DNA from 3 places in the Rahnella sp. 1L-D-7-B-C2 genome. Region 1 is predicted to be linked to each of the others. Evidence: predicted binding sites of a transcription regulator. Region 1 holds the regulator's gene; each other region holds the start of a gene.
The links. The regulator ArgR, encoded in region 1, controls arginine synthesis, uptake and breakdown. The targets are predictions, from matches to a motif close to ANTGAATAAAAATACANT.

Region 1 (5,484 bases):
CGCGCATCATCCGACTGCGATCCTGGCGACGCTCTCCGCTCTGCGCAGCAAAGTGGGCGGAACGGCGCGTATTCTGGCTGTCCTCGAACCGCGCTCCAATACCATGAAAATGGGCATGAGCAAAAATGAACTGGCACCGTCTCTTGGCCGTGCTGACGAAGTCTTCCTGCTACAGCCGCAGCATATTCCGTGGCAGGTCGCTGAAGTGGCCGAGCACTGTATTCAGCCTGCGCACTGGAGTGCCGATGTAGATACGCTGGTGGATATGGTGATCAAGGCATCATTGCCGGGCGATCACATTCTGGTGATGAGTAACGGCGGTTTTGGCGGTATCCATGGAAAACTGCTGTCTGCTCTGGCGGCGAAAGCCAGCGCGGCAGAACAGCAATAAACGTTGTCTTACCGAAAAAAAGCACAGCTTTGGCTGTGCTTTTTTTTGTCGTTTTTAGAGGATGGCCGACCAGCAGACAAAAAAAAGCTCCCAAAATTTTATGGGAGCCAAAGGGTGTCGTCGGACAGGACGACGAGGGTATCGTTAGTTAGAGAGCGCGGCAGTGGCAGTGTCAGCTCTCTTCCAGCCTCAACAGCGTCGTTTCGACGATCTGTGGCTGTTGAACCCGTAACGCTAATTCAAAAAATACTCAAACAGTGGCTTTTGTTCAGGGTAATACTGAGAAATCTTACTGGTAGATTTCTGCTGTCGCGTGATAAGCACCTTCGTTATGGGCTTCAATCACACGATAAGATTTTGCGCCTTTAGCATCGGCTTTATCAGACAGCTGCTGGCGGATATCGGTTGGCACACCGTCTACACCGCTGACGCTGATCACACCCATAGATTGCAGGTTTTCAGCTTGCTGGTTAGTGACCAGTTGTGCGGCAGATGCGCCGAAAGAAATAGCGGATAAAAGACTAAGCGCGGCGAGAGTAGTAATGATTTTCATGATAATTTCCTGATTTTACTGACGTTGATGCAATCTGAGAGAACAACGTCGCTTCAAATGTAGATCTATCAGGGCTGTTTTACTGTGGTTCGGGCGCGGTGAGCGTTCGGGAACGTAAAGCTGGCAGTGATAAATCCGTCTGATACACGGGCCTGATTCGTTCAGGCCCCTTCGCTGTGTCTACCGGGTGATTTACTGGTAGATTTCTGCGGTTGCGTGGTAGTTACCTTCCTGACGCACTTCAATAACACGGAAAGCTTTAGCACCTTTTGCATCGGCTTTGTCAGACAGGGCCTGACGGATATCAGAAGGTGCACCGGCTACGCCGCTGACGCTGATCATCCCTTTTGCCTGCAGATTTGACGCTTGAACCTGAGTAACAGGTTGTGCTGCAAAAGCACCAAATGACAGAGCAGAGAGAATGCTTAAAGTTGCGATTGTAGTTTTAACGTTCATGATTGACCTCGTCGAATTTATTATGTGTTCCAACAACTGGTGTGTTACACCACGGAAATGAGTATACATCTAGTCACTACAAATATTAATAGTTTGCTAATAGTTATTTGAGTGGTTATGTGTGCGCTATTGGTGTTTTTAATAACGAAAAATTATAAAAAACGCCTATAAAACGTTCTTTTGGTGTTCTTTTTTCGCAAAATCAACGAATTGAGCCAATTTGATTATCTGTGCTTATTTTTGCGGTGAATCGCATCATTGAAATATTTATGTGACCGAAATGGGCGTGTTGTGACGAGAGTTAACAGAATAGGGCTGATAAGGGATGTCGCGATTTGCCAGGAAAGGGAGGTTTTTGCAAGGATGTGAGATTTAACCAATATAAAAGAAGGGTAAAGCGACTGGCCTGAGGTCAGAAATTCTGTTCTTCTGACCCCCGGCACAGAATGGGAGCGCGCGGCCTTGTATTATAACAGCGGCTTACAGCTCTTGTTCAAACAAACTCAGAATGGCGTCGTGGAGTTGTTTCACGCTAAATCCGCGTGCCGGGGTGGTGAAAATGGTGTCATCACCCGCGATAGTGCCGAGAATGCCTTCTGATTTACCCAGCGAATCAAGTAAACGCGCGATCAGCTGTGCAGCACCGGGACTGGTGCGGATAACCACTACGGCTTCATTATAGTCAATATCCAGCACCAGATTCTTCAGCGGGCTGGTGGTGGTGGGCACACCTATCTCGGCGGGCAGGCAGTACACCATTTCCATTTTTGCGTTGCGTGTACGCACCGCGCCGAATTTGGTCAACATCCGTGAGACTTTGGACTGATTGATGTTTTCGAACCCCTCCTCCTGGAGTGCGACGACAATTTCGCCCTGAGAGCTGAATTTCTCTTCCTTCAACAATGCTTTGAAGGCTTTGATTAAATCTTCCTGTTTGGCAGGATTACGCATTTTGCACCCTGGTCTCTTGATCATCGTTAAGCTGATTATGCAGATAATTGCATTTTTATGCAACATGCCTTCCGGAGGTAAATCGCTGATTCACCACTGTGCAAGGAATGTGACGGATGTCGCATCAGAGGTTTTTTCATGAATATGCCAAAATTGTGCATTGCAGAAGTGCTTTTCGACTCAATGAGTGGGCATGATGACTTCGATTCAGCTCACACAATGAACCAAATTTAACCATTTATTAACCTGACAGGTTTTGGGGTGCTACTTTTAAGGGAAGCTTTCCGATAAAAAGTCACAAAAGACCGGATAAAGGCCGTTTCAAAGTATTTTTTTACTTTCTAAACGACCCATCTCAGATTCTCTGCAGGTGAGCGATTGTTTTTAACAGCGTAAGTGATTAAGGTCACAACCAAAATAATTCCACGACACTTATAAGTTAATGATAAAAAAGGAGTATAGGATGAAAGTTGCAGTTCTCGGTGCTGCGGGCGGTATCGGTCAGGCCCTCGCACTTCTGCTTAAGACCCAGCTACCTTCCGGTTCCGAACTCTCATTATATGATATCGCACCGGTGACGCCGGGCGTTGCTGTCGATCTCAGTCACATTCCAACCGCGGTTAAAATCAAAGGTTTCTGTGGCGAAGATGCCACGCCAGCGCTGGAAGGTGCGGATATTGTTCTGATTTCAGCAGGTGTGGCGCGAAAACCAGGTATGGATCGTTCCGATCTGTTCAATGTTAATGCCGGTATCGTTCGTAATCTTGTCCAACAGGTCGCGAAAACCTGCCCGAAAGCCTGTATCGGTATTATTACCAATCCGGTCAACACCACAGTCGCCATTGCGGCGGAAGTGCTGAAAAGTGCCGGTGTGTACGATAAAAACAAACTCTTTGGAATTACGACACTCGATGCTATCCGTTCCAACACTTTCGTTGCACAACTGAAAGGCAAACAGCCAGATGAGATTGAAGTGCCGGTGATCGGCGGACACTCCGGTGTGACGATCCTTCCACTGCTTTCTCAGGTTCCTGGTGTAACGTTCAGCGATGAAGAAATCATCTCTCTCACCAAGCGCATTCAGAATGCAGGTACCGAAGTTGTCGAAGCAAAAGCCGGAGGCGGATCTGCAACGCTGTCGATGGGGCAGGCCGCTGCGCGTTTCGGACTTTCATTGCTGCGTGCCATGCAGGGTGAAAGTAACGTAGTGGAATGTGCGTATGTCGAAGGGAAGGGTGAACATACCCGTTTCTTCGCGCAGCCTGTTTTGCTGGGCAAGAACGGGATTGCTGAGCTGCTGGATGTCGGCAAACTGAGCGCGTTTGAACAACAATCGCTTGAATCCATGCTGGATATCCTGCGAAAAGATATTGAGCTCGGTGAACAGTTTATCAATAACTGATGCTTCATCTTTAAAACCGCCGGTGTAACCCGGCGGTTTTTACATTATACCCGACGTGATTTAGTCACGAGAAGCATTAGGTGTACGACAACGACGTTCGATGATTTTAAAGGTCTTGGCGTCAAAATAGCGGCTTGGCCAGATAATTGAAGGATGGAGTCCAAGCGCACTTGCAATGAGTAGTTCCCCTTTTGGCCACGGCCGTGATAGCGCGTTTGATAAGGTTGAAGAACTTAAGCCTGCCGAGCGAGATACCGCCGCCAGCGTGGTTCCTTTCTTTCTTAGTGCGGCAATGATATCGGCCTGATGCCAGTCTTCGTTCCTTGTATTCATGATGGCTTCCTTATTTGTTCAAATATAGTTTTCGAATGTATTTTGTTTAAATATATATTCTACGGTTGTTTTTCCCAGATTCACTCATTCAAATCAATGTTTCCGAAAAACCAGCATTGCTTTCATTTAGAAAATACCTTCTTATTCTGATTAAAACAAACAAGTAAATTCGTATTGCTTTTTGTGATTGGTGTCTGTTTTTATGATGTATTACGTGCAAGTTTGAAATCACGTAAATTGGATAAGTTATTCTATTGTGCGTTTTTTGATCTTTATCATCCATTACCACAATGGATGGAGTTTATTAATAAATAATTTACTATGTTTTTATAAAGAAAATCTGTTTAATTTTAAACATTAATAATTCAACATGTTGTTTTTTTGTGAGTTTATTGTTTTGCGTGCCCTTTTTTTTTGACTTCATTTCGTTTGTTTCTAAAAAGAGAGTATTACGCTGTTCATTCATTTTTTGATAAAGAAAATTCATGGAAACTTTTTGACTCAGCAGTAGACTCATTTCGAAAAATTGAATATCTTCTTTCCGTTAAGTAGAGGTTTTCCTTAAAACTCGGCGTTAAAGTCATCTTTAAAATAGACGCCGGAGGTTTCAGGAAAGTATCGGCATTATTCTCATGGATTTATAACAGAAACTTTCTTAGTGGTTTATATAAGAAAGACAAGGATCGTTATGAAAAAAGAGTGGTTCGCAGCAAAGGAATTAACCGGTAAAGAAGGGCTCCCAACTTCGACACAAGGCGTGCATGGAATGGCGCGCAGGTTATGCTGGATTAAAAGGAGAAGACGCGGTGTACAAGGGCGTGCGGTGGAATATCACATAGACAGTCTGCCCGGTAATACGGTCGCTAGTCTGGCGATGAACGAGCATTCTGCGGAGTATGTCTATACCTCGCATCAGGATCCTCTGGCAATCTGGATTGAAAGCTACAAACAATTGAGAGAACCAGAACGTGAAACAATGATCGCGTTTATTGTGAGAGAAGGCGTTTCGGAAGTGTTAAACAGGTTGCGCAAGCCTGACGAAAACTAGCGTTGAAAACTGTCGTACCTGCCTGACAAGTGCCAGGTACGACAGATAAACATCAGAAGTCGCGTTTCACTGAAAGATGCGCCAGGCCTTCAAGTGCCGAGCGATAGACAGACTCTGGCAACAATTGAAGTGCCTTTATGGCCTTGTCAGCTTCTTCTTCGGCCCGCTGACGGGTGTATTCCAGGGAGCCCCATTGGTGCATGGCTGCTAATACAGGTTCCAGTAAATGGCGCCCATTACCTTCTTCGATAGCATTACGGATCATGGCCGCCTGTTTTTCATCGCCATGCTGCATTGCATGCAAAAGCGGCAATGTCGGTTTACCTTCATCAAGGTCATCGCCGGTATTT
Region 2 (5,484 bases), on a different contig from region 1:
GGCAGCATCAGACGGTTTTGTGTCCACGCGAAGATCCACGGAATGGCGCGAAGGCTTTCAACGCCACCGCTGGCTTTACGTTTCGCAGGGCGTGAACCCAGCGGAAGCTTAGCCAGTTCCTGCTCCGGCGTTGCGGCGCGGAAGTAAGGCACGAAGTCTTTATTCTCGCGGATGTAACCACGGTACATCTTGCAGGACACGTCGGACAGTTGTTCCATGATGTCCACCCAGGCTTTTTTCGGCTCCGGCGGTGGCAACAGGTTGGCTTCCAGAATGGCGGAGGTGTACAGCGCCAGGCTGCTGATGGTGACTTCCGGCAGGCCAAACTTGAAGCGGATCATCTCGCCCTGTTCGGTTACGCGCAGGCCACCTTTCAGGCTGCCCGGAGGCTGAGACAGCAATGCCGCCTGCGCCGGTGCGCCGCCACGGCCGATGGAACCGCCGCGTCCGTGGAACAGAGTCAGAGCAATTCCGGCTTTCTCGCAGGTTTTGATCAGTGCATCCTGCGCGCGATATTGCGCCCATGACGCCGCCATCACGCCTGCGTCTTTCGCGGAATCGGAATAGCCAATCATCACCATTTGTTTGCCCTGAATGAAACCGCGATACCAGTCGATGCTCAGCAACTGCTTCATCACGTCGTCCGCGTTGTTCAGGTCGTCCAGCGTTTCGAAAAGCGGCGCGACCGGCATCGGGAACGGACAACCTGCTTCTTTCAGCAGCAGATGCACAGCCAGCACGTCAGACGGCGTGCGTGCCATGGAAATCACATACGCGGCGATAGAGCCTTCCGGCGCTTCTGCGATGACCTGACAGGTATCCAGCACTTCTTTGGTATCGGCGCTCGGTTCCCAGTTGCGCGGGACCAGCGGGCGCTGAGAATTCAGTTCGCGGATCAGGAACGCCTGCTTGTCAGATTCTGACCAGCTTTCATAATCGCCCAGACCCAGATAACGGGTGATTTCTGCGATGGCGTCGGTGTGACGGGTACTTTCCTGGCGCACGTCGATGCGCACTAACGGCACGCCGAAGCAGCGCACGCGACGCAGGGTATCGAGCAACTGACCGTTGGCGATGATCCCCATGTTGCAGGCTTGCAATGACTGATAGCAGGCGTACAGCGGTGCCCATAGCTGGTCATTTTTCACCAGCAAATCGTGCGGACGCGTTACACGTTCGCCTTTCAGACGCGCTTCCAGATAGACCTGCGTGGAGGTCAGCTGCGCGCGCAACTGCTTCATGATTTCGCGGTATGGCTCGAGGATATCCGCGCCGCCCGCCAGTTCACGCAGTTCAGGCGTACATTCGGTCATCGACAGTTCCGACACCAGCACGGCAACGTCGCGCAGGAACAGATCGGTCGCTTTCCAGCGGCTCAGCAGCAGCACGTGACGGGTAATATCGGCGGTCACATTCGGATTGCCGTCGCGGTCGCCACCCATCCAGGAGGTGAAGCGTACAGGCACGGCTTCTACTGGCATTTTGTAATCCAGCGACGTTTCCAGCTGCTCGTTGAGTTCGCGCAGGAAAGCAGGAACGCCTTCCCACAGGCTGTTTTCAACGACCGCAAAACCCCATTTGGCTTCATCCACCGGAGAAGGGCGGTTCTTACGGATTTCATCGGTGTGCCATGACTGCGCGATCAACTGGCGCAGGCGGCGCATAATCTGTTTGCGTTCGTAATCGGCCAAATCGTTGTGGTCGAGCTGCTTGAGGCAGTTATTCACTTCGACCAGTTTATGGATCAGCGTGCGACGGGCGATTTCGGTCGGGTGCGCGGTCAGGACCAGTTCGATGGAAAGCTGTTCAACGGCGTCACGTAATTGCTGATCAGAGAGATTTTTGGATTTCAGACGGTCGAACAACAACGCCAGCGCTTCGGGATTGCTGGCCGCCTCGCCGTGCGGCGAAATACTGTGATATTGCTCAGCCACGTTGGCTAAATTCAGGAACTGGCTGAATGCGCGGGCAACCGGCAGCAGTTCATCATTTGACAGATTTTGCAGCGTTGACAGTAATTCCTGACGATCCGCTTCGTTTCCGGCGCGGGAGGATTTCGACAGTTTACGAATTTGCTCAACACGATCGAGGATATGTTCTCCCAACGTATCTTTGATCGTATCGCCCAGCAGTTTACCTAACGTACTGACATTACTTCGCATTGCGGAATATTGTTCGTTCATATCACCTCTGACCCGTTCTCTCGTTTAATTTTTATATTCTGTAAATAACTTTCACCCGTCAGGCATTCTTGCCCCGTTCACCCTGCCAACCTGGCCCTACTTTTCAAAAGCAGCCCCTGTTTTAACCCAAAAAGCCCCGATCACTCACGTGAAAAATGGTCTTTTTAGCAATGTCGCTGAAATTTAATTACAACCGCGACGATATCAGTTTGGCTAATCCACTTTTGCGAACTCGTTTTGTACAGTAGCAAAGGGCGCCCCGGAGCGCCCTGATTGTTTCTTCATCAACCCTGATTCAGGATCAGTGATAACAGAAGTGATGCACAACCTGAGATATCAGCTCGCGTGTCGGTTTAATGAACGCGGTATCAATATATTCATCTGGCTGATGCGCCTGATCGATAGAACCGGGCCCAAGCACCAGTGTCGGGCACAGTTCCTGAATAAACGGCGCTTCGGTGCAGTAGTTAACGATTTCCGTTTCAACACCCAGCAACTTCTCTACCACCTGTACCAGTTGATGGTCCGGCGGGCATTCATAACCAGGGATCGGCGGATGCAGCTCTTCAATCACGATACGCCCAGGCCAGCGTTGACTCACTGGCTCCAGCGCTTCGTTTAGCAGGCCGTTGATTTCGGACAGTGTCAGACCCGGCAGCGGGCGGATATCCATATGCAGTTCACAACAGGCACAGATGCGGTTTGGCGCATCGCCGCCGTTGATATGACCGAAGTTCATGGTCGGATAAGGGATCACGAAACCACTGTGGTTGTATCGGGTTTTCAACGTATTGCGCAGGGTCATTAAATGGGTAATCGACTCGTGCATCAGCTCAATGGCGTTCACGCCGCGTGACGGATCGCTTGAGTGGCCGGACTGACCGGTGATGCGAATGGCGTTCGATAAATGACCTTTATGCGCACGAACCGGCTTCAGCGAGGTTGGTTCGCCGATGATCGCGCAGTCAGGGCGGATTTTCGCATTTTTAGAAAAATAGCTGGCACCGGCCATGGTGGTTTCTTCATCGGCGGTCGCCAAAATATACAGCGGTTTAGTCAGTTTTGTCAGATCGACGTCGCGCAGCGAATCGAGGATAAACGCGAAGAAACCTTTCATGTCGGCAGTACCCAAACCATAGAGCTTATTTTCGTGCTCGGTGAGGGTGAAAGGATCACGCGTCCAGCGGCCATCGTCGAACGGAACGGTGTCAGTATGACCGGCCAGCAGTAAACCGCCCGCACCTTCACCGGTACTGGCTAACATATTGAATTTGTTTCGGGTTCCCGGCACTGGCTGCACTTCGACTTTAAAACCTAAATCACCAAACCAGCCTGCCAGTAAGTTGATTAGCGTTTCATTGCTCTGGTCCAACGCGCTGTCTGTGGCGCTGATGGAAGGGGTTGCGATTAACGCCCGATAGAGCTCAATAAAAGGAGGTAATTTCATCTTCACTGTTGACAGCCTTTAGTTAGGGTAGTATTCATATTCATGCAATAATTGTGAATAAAAATACAATAAGCCAGCGCGTAAGGAAACCGGAAAAAATTCCGGTAAGGTAAAACGACACGGCTGAATCTCGCGGGTGAGCGGCGTACAACGCAGTGACCACCTGTTACCTGTTGAAGTCCCTGTATCGCAAAGCCATACAGATAAGTTGAGAAGGTGAACAGATCCTATGTTGAATACGCTGATTGTTGGTGCCACAGGTTATGCCGGAGCTGAACTCGCTGCCTACCTGAATCGCCACCCACATATGAACATAACCGGTTTAACGGTTTCAGCGCAAAGTGCAGATGCAGGAAAATTGCTTTCTGATTTGCATCCTCAATTAAAAGGTATTGTCGATTTGCCTGTTTTGCCGCTGACGGATGTTGCCGAAGCTGCAAAAGGCGTCGATGTCGTGTTTCTGGCGACCGCGCATGAAGTCAGCCACGATTTAGCTCCGCAGTTTCTGGCGGCGGGATGCGTGGTGTTTGACCTGTCCGGTGCCTTCCGCGTCAAAAAACCTGAGTTTTATACCGAATTCTACGGTTTCGAGCACCAGCACCTCGAGCTGCTGGATAAAGCCGTGTACGGCCTCGCCGAATGGCAGGCGGACAAACTGAAAGAGGCGCAGCTCATCGCCGTGCCGGGCTGCTATCCGACCGCGTCGCAGCTGGCGCTCAAACCGCTTATCGAAAGCGGTTTGCTTAATGACAGCCAGTGGCCGGTGATCAATGCCACCAGCGGCGTCAGCGGCGCAGGGCGTAAAGCCACGCTGGGCAACAGCTTCTGCGAAGTCAGCCTGCAACCTTACAAACTGTTCAGCCATCGTCATGAACCTGAAATCGTTGAGCACCTCGGCGTGCCGGTGATTTTCACGCCGCATCTGGGCAACTTCCCGCGCGGAATTCTGGCGACCATCACCTGTCGTCTGAAAGCGGGTGTAACGCAGCAGGAAGTGGCGCAAGCCTTTCATAATGCGTATCACGATAAACCTCTGGTGCGTCTGTACACCAAAGGTGTACCGGCGCTGAAAGACGTGGTCGGGCTGCCGTTCTGCGATATCGGTTTTGCCGTGAAAGGCGAACATCTGATTGTGGTGGCGACGGAAGATAACGTGCTGAAAGGCGCGTCGGCGCAGGCGGTGCAGTGTATGAACATTCGCTTTGGCTTCCCGGAAACGCAATCACTACTTTAATAATCAGTCAGATTGTCAGCAAACAGAAAACAACCGTCCCTGAGCGTTTATTCAGATGCGCAGGGATGTTAGATTAAATTAAACATATTGTTATTCATTAACATAAACAATCGGTCGAGGCGCAAACAGCTATGAATCCGTTAGTCATCAAATTGGGTGGAGTGTTGCTGGATAATGAAGAAGCGCTTGAGCGCCTGTTCATGGCGGTCGTCGCTTATCGTCAGGAATATCAGCGCCCGCTGGTGATCGTTCACGGTGGCGGCTGCCTGGTTGATGAGCTGATGAAAAAGCTGAATCTGCCGGTCGTTAAGAAAGCTGGCCTGCGTGTCACGCCTGCTGACCAGATTGACATCATAACCGGCGCACTGGCCGGAAGCGCCAACAAAACCCTGCTGGCGTGGGCCGTCAAAAATCACATCAACGCGGTCGGCCTGTCACTGGCAGACGGTGGCTCAGTCAGCGTAACGCAACTGAGCGAAGAGCTGGGCAACGTCGGCAAAGCCGAAGCGGGTAACCCGGCGCTGATTAACACCCTGACCGGCGCAGGCTACCTGCCGATCGTCAGCTCTATCGGGATCACGGCAGCCGGTGACTTAATGAACGTCAACGCCGATCAGGCC
Region 3 (5,484 bases), on a different contig from region 1:
CAGCAACTTACCGGCGGGTGATGTCGATACTGACTGGCTGGCTGATAAAGACATCGCGTTTCTCGCCGCCGGCGAACAGGAAAAAACCATGATCATGCAGGCCGGTGACTTCGTGGTGTTCTATCCGGGCGAAGTCCACAAACCGCTGTGCGCCGTCGGCGAACCGGCCAACGTGCGCAAAGCCGTGGTCAAAATGGACGTCAGCGTGTTACCCGTTTAAGTTTTTAAAGTTAGCGCTTACTTCGCTTAAACAGCTTCATACGCCAGCGACGCAGCCTGCCAAGGCGTTCTGGCGCTTTCAGTTTGTGCTTGATCCACACCACTTGCCATGGCTGGAGTCGTGTCTGGCCGGTAAACGCGTTTCCACTGATAAGATCCTTGCCTTCCACTGCCAGTTTCAGCACCTGTGAATGGCTGCTGATATTAAACACGCAGGTGATGCGATCCTCGGTTTTGGGATCATAACGCTCCATCGCAAACAGCGATTTTCCCAGATCAAACACCCGCTGACCGGCCTGCGGTGAAAATGCAGGATGGGCGCGCCGGTGCTTAATCAGGTCCTGCAATCCGTTGAACACGCGGGCGCGCAGTCCCTCTTTTTTCTCCAGCTCGGCTTCCAGTTTATCCAGATCCAGCTTTTTACGGTTGATGCGCCGGTTGATGCCCGACTGGTGCATTCCCTCGAGATCGTTTTCGCTGCCCAGCAGGCTGTGAATATAAATCGCCGGCACGCCGATGAACGACAGCAGCAGCGCCTGCGCTGCCAGAAACTTGCGCGCTTTCATCGCGACGTCATCTTCCGGCTCGGTCAGTGCGCTCAGGTAATTGATATTCAGCTCGTATGGCGAATGAGTGCCGTCACCGTTGTCTTTGTAAGAGACGCGGCCTTCTTTGCGCAGCGTTTCCTGCGCCATGTATTTGCGTTCTTCATCGCTCAGGAAAGTTTCCGTCGGGCGCAACCCGATGCCGTCGTGGCTGGCGAGGAAGTTAAAATAGGTGGTATCCGGGTAACGGGCTTCGGCATTCAGGCTCTGCGCCCACTTCGTCAGCGTGGTGGTGTCTTCGCGCAAAAAGGCGTGCAACGTCAGTGGCGGCAACGGGAACTGATACACCATGTGCGCTTCATCGCCTTCACCGAAATAGCTGATATTTTCGTGATGCGGCACATTGGTTTCGGTAATCAGCCGCGTGCCGGGGATCACTTCATCCAGAATGGCGCGCCACACTTTGATGATGTTGTGCGCCTGCGGCATGTGAATGCACGACGTGCCCACTTCCTTCCAGATATAACCAATCGCATCAAGGCGGATCGATTGCCCGCCGCTGGCCGCGTATTGCAGCAGCACGTCGATGCTTTCCAGCAGTACCTGTGGATTTTTAAAATTGATATCCACCTGGTCTTCGCTGAACGTTGTCCACAGATACAGCTCGGTGCCGTCGGTTTTGATAAACGGCGTCAGCAGCGGCGAGGCGCGGGGGCGAACGACGCGGCTGTAATCGAGCTCGGGGTTGGAGGCAATAAAGTAATTTTGGTAGTACGGATCGTCGTGCAGATAACCTTTCATCCAGTCGCTCGAGCGCGAGATGTGGTTGATCACGCAGTCAAACATCAGATTAAAATTTTCAGAAAGATGGTGAATATCGGACCAACCGCCGAGATTTTCGTCGATCCGCCGATAGTCGATCACGCTAAAGCCGTCATCCGAACTGTACGGATACATAGGCAAGATATGAATGTCACTGATGATTTCACGCAGATAAGTATTGGCAAAATGATTGAGCGTCGCCAGTGGCGGTTGTTCACCGTGGCGTAGATTGTCGCCGTAGGTGATCAGATAAATATTGGTGCCATCAACCCAGTGCGTGGTGCGATGTCTGCCGTAATTCCATTTGTCGGCGAGATGCAGGATTTTTTTCAGCAGATCGGCGATGTGTTCCCTGGGGTAAATCCTGCTTAACAGGCTTTCCAGCCGCAGGACATACTCAAGATTAACTGAGCTCATATCGGTTCCTTCTTACTGCGTTTGTGTTTTTCTGATGGAGTTATAAAACCAACGCGCTGTAAAAAGGTTAGTTGAAAATGAAGGGGTGTGATGGCCAAAAGGGGAGATAGCAGAGGATTCTGGTGGAAAAATGCGGCATCATCCGGGAAAAGCGCGAATGATGCCGGAATAAATTATTCCGTGCCGAGGGTCGCGACCATCACGGCTTTGATGGTGTGAAGACGGTTCTCAGCCTGATCAAACACCACGCTGTGCGCCGATTCAAACACCTCATCCGTCACTTCCATACCGCCGTGCAGGCCATACTCTTGTGCCATCTGTTTGCCGAGCGACGTTTGATCATCATGGAAAGCCGGCAGGCAGTGCAGGAACTTGACGTTCGGGTTGCCGGTCAGCGCCAGCATCGCGCTGTTGACCTGATAAGGGCGCAGCAGGGTGATGCGTTCCTTCCAGGCTTCTTTCGGCTCGCCCATCGACACCCAGACGTCGGTATAAAGGAAATCCGCATCTTTCACACCGGCTGCGATATCCTCGGTCAGGGTGATCTTGCCACCGTTTTCGGTGGCGAGATGTTGGCAGGTCGCGACCAGTTCAGCATCCGGCCAGCAAACCGACGGTGCGACAAGGCGTAAATCCAGCCCGCACAGCGCCGCAGCTTCCAGCAGCGAGTTACCCATATTGTTACGGGTGTCGCCCAGATACGCGAGACGCATCCCTTTCAGCGGCTGATTGGGCAGATGTTCCTGCATCGTCAGCAGGTCGGCCAGCAGCTGCGTCGGGTGGAATTCGTTGGTTAAGCCATTCCAGACCGGCACGCCCGCGTATTCCGCCAACGTTTCGACCTTATCCTGACCAAAACCGCGATACTGAATACCGTCATACATTCTGCCAAGCACGCGGGCGGTATCTTTCATCGATTCTTTGTGACCGATCTGGCTGCCGCTTGGGCCGAGATAAGTGACTTTCGCCCCCTGATCGTATGCGGCAACTTCGAAAGAGCATCGGGTGCGGGTTGAGTCTTTTTCGAAGATGAGCGCGATGTTTTTGCCTTGCAGGCGGGCTTTTTCGGTGCCGTTTTTCTTTGCTGCTTTTAGTTCAGCGGAGAGTTTCAGCAGGGACGAAATCTCTGACGGGGTAAAATCCAGTAACCTGAGAAAATGACGTTTACTCAACAAACTCATGATGTCGCTCCATAGCGCGTAAGCATTTCGGATTGAATTAAAATTCAATTTATCTGGATGAATATGCAATTACAACCCTGAAGTAAAAACTTTGTCGTTGTTTATAGTGGAGGCTGGCTCTGCGGTGTGTGAAAATAGCCTACAAACGTCAAATTGATTGAGGACAGAGAAATGGCAAACCGTGAATTGCTGGAAGAACAACGTGAAGAAACTCGCTTAATCATCGAAGAACTGCTGGATGATGGCAGTGATCCTGACGCGCTTTACACCATCGAACACCACTTATCTTCAGAGAAGTTCGAAGTGCTGGAGAAAGCGGTCGTAGAAGCGTTCAAACTGGGTTACGAAGTCTCCGATCCGGAAGAGCTGGAAGCGGAAGATGGTACCGTCATGATGTGCTGTGACGTGATCAGTGAAGTCGCGCTGAATGCAGAACTTATCGACGCCCAGGTTGAGCAACTGATGAATTTGGCTGAAACCAACGGCGTAAACTACGACGGCTGGGGCACTTACTTCGAAGGCGATGACGACGAAGAAGGTGAAGAAGGCGAAGATGAAGATTTCATCGATGAAGACGATGACGGAAAGCGTCATTGATTCTTCCGTAATCTGAAAAAAGGCTGCTGAATTTAGCAGCCTTTTTTATGTGAGCAGAACTGGCATTAATAGGGTTTCAGTTAAAATATAATTTAGGGTATGACAATTTTAGATATTATCCCACCCTCAACTTTTTCTTTTTACGAGGGCTTTGATAGTTTAGTAGGAAGAGTTTTAAGTATGCTTTTCGGGCTCGTTCATTGATAGTCCATACTATTGCTGTTCTAATAAGTTCAGTATTGAGAATGAAACGTGTTAGGAATAGAGGTAAAATCATTAGCAAAACATGGATCATATCTATAGTGTCAATGAATTTATTAGAAAATAATTTATATGAGTAATAGATTGAAAAAATACAGGCCATTATTACAATGAATATAAAAGATAAGTATATAACCCTCAACCCCAACGGTATTCCTCTGGCAAGCAAAAACACAGACCCTATATAAATAAATATATACGGCATGGTAAGTGCTATGTACATTGAGAAATGTATTGCAGGTGCGTTTTTTATATTTGCAATTTGAATTATGGTAAACGCAATGAAAATCCAGGAAATCATCATTGAAAATAACGCAGCAGAAAGTATCATGAAATTTCTTTGAAAAAATAATACTGTTACATAATTATTTGATTTTGTTTCAACCTTTCTTTCCAATGATACGATGTCATTTCTTTTAATATCAGAATAAATTTCTTCTCCATATTTCATCAAGTCAAAAAAAGAGGAGCCTATGATTTTTTTCATTCTGAAACCTCGAGGGTTTGTAGCATTCCCACAATATACTCTCCGGTATCTAAGAAGCTTTCAGAGGAATTAATGACTCCTCCGATCGCACTGCCTGATAGAGCAGTCGTGCTATTTAAGCTATTCAATAATTGAACTTGTAGTGACTTTTGTAAACCTTCACTGGGAAAACGTTTTGGATACCTTCCACTTAATATAAAAGCTTTAATTAGTTTATTGGATATCCCAGGGTTTTGTGTTCGCATTATTTGTTCAGTAATTCTGGCGCGATCCTGCCTAGGAAGAGTTTTTAGCCAATGACTGGCCTTGAGTGAGGATGCTGCTCTCATTGTTCGATAGGTAATGATTACATCCTTCAATGCTGCACCAGCGGATGCAATAGATATGACATCCAATAAACTGGTTGTTGCAAGATACCATTTCTGAGAATCCAGCCAGGTGGTGTTTTCACCAGCATTTGTATTAATGTCGTAAATTCTGTATAAGCCCAAAACACATTGCGTTGCGGTGGCTGCAGTGCCTCCAATTGCTATAGCTACCATTGCAGTACTTGCTCCCGCCGTAAAAGGTATCGCTCCAGTGCCTACAATTGCTGCCCCAATAGTCAACAACAAACCACCACATGATAATGCCGTTGATAATAACTCTTTACTCAATGAAGGAGAGGTTACAGCTTCTTTCAGCGATTTTTCTGCAATGTCACGGTTTATGTGGAAAACTTTTGTCACGACGATATATGCGACTAATTTAGTATTTGTCGGTGGTCTTACTACATACTGTCTTTCATCTTCGGAGTATATTATGCCGACACCATATAAATCTTTGGTGCAATCCAACGCATTTGCCAGTGCATCGAAGTCGAAGTCGACATAGGAGATGTTGTGTAAAATGCTGGCAATTCTGAAATCGCCGAGATGTTCACCGGTTCGTGATAAAACTGACATGTTATAAATTC

Region 2: the regulator ArgR is predicted to act here: its motif matches at 3,683-3,700, upstream of argC (N-acetyl-gamma-glutamyl-phosphate reductase).
Region 3: the regulator ArgR is predicted to act here: its motif matches at 3,216-3,233, upstream of argF (ornithine carbamoyltransferase).

Annotation. Positions count from the first base shown of each region.
Region 1 is NZ_JBXAVQ010000006.1:84,026-89,509, forward strand. Features, by position in the region: gene mpl (UDP-N-acetylmuramate:L-alanyl-gamma-D-glutamyl-meso-diaminopimelate ligase) at 1-391, shown strand, start outside; gene yhcN (peroxide/acid stress response protein YhcN) at 681-944, opposite strand; gene yhcN (peroxide/acid stress response protein YhcN) at 1,137-1,400, opposite strand; gene argR (transcriptional regulator ArgR) at 1,881-2,351, opposite strand; gene mdh (malate dehydrogenase) at 2,815-3,753, shown strand; gene AC0Z7K_RS12190 (helix-turn-helix domain-containing protein) at 3,814-4,086, opposite strand; gene AC0Z7K_RS12195 (DNA-binding protein) at 4,775-5,134, shown strand; gene ispB (octaprenyl diphosphate synthase) at 5,187-5,484, opposite strand, start outside.
Region 2 is NZ_JBXAVQ010000018.1:19,299-24,782, reverse strand. Features, by position in the region: gene ppc (phosphoenolpyruvate carboxylase) at 1-2,183, opposite strand, end outside; gene argE (acetylornithine deacetylase) at 2,485-3,636, opposite strand; gene argC (N-acetyl-gamma-glutamyl-phosphate reductase) at 3,860-4,864, shown strand; gene argB (acetylglutamate kinase) at 4,996-5,484, shown strand, end outside.
Region 3 is NZ_JBXAVQ010000010.1:30,771-36,254, reverse strand. Features, by position in the region: gene AC0Z7K_RS16265 (NanQ anomerase/TabA/YiaL family protein) at 1-220, shown strand, start outside; gene AC0Z7K_RS16260 (sugar phosphorylase) at 231-2,003, opposite strand; gene argF (ornithine carbamoyltransferase) at 2,177-3,184, opposite strand; gene rraB (ribonuclease E inhibitor RraB) at 3,356-3,781, shown strand; gene AC0Z7K_RS16245 (hypothetical protein) at 3,897-4,529, opposite strand; gene ssp4 (Ssp4 family T6SS effector) at 4,526-5,473, opposite strand.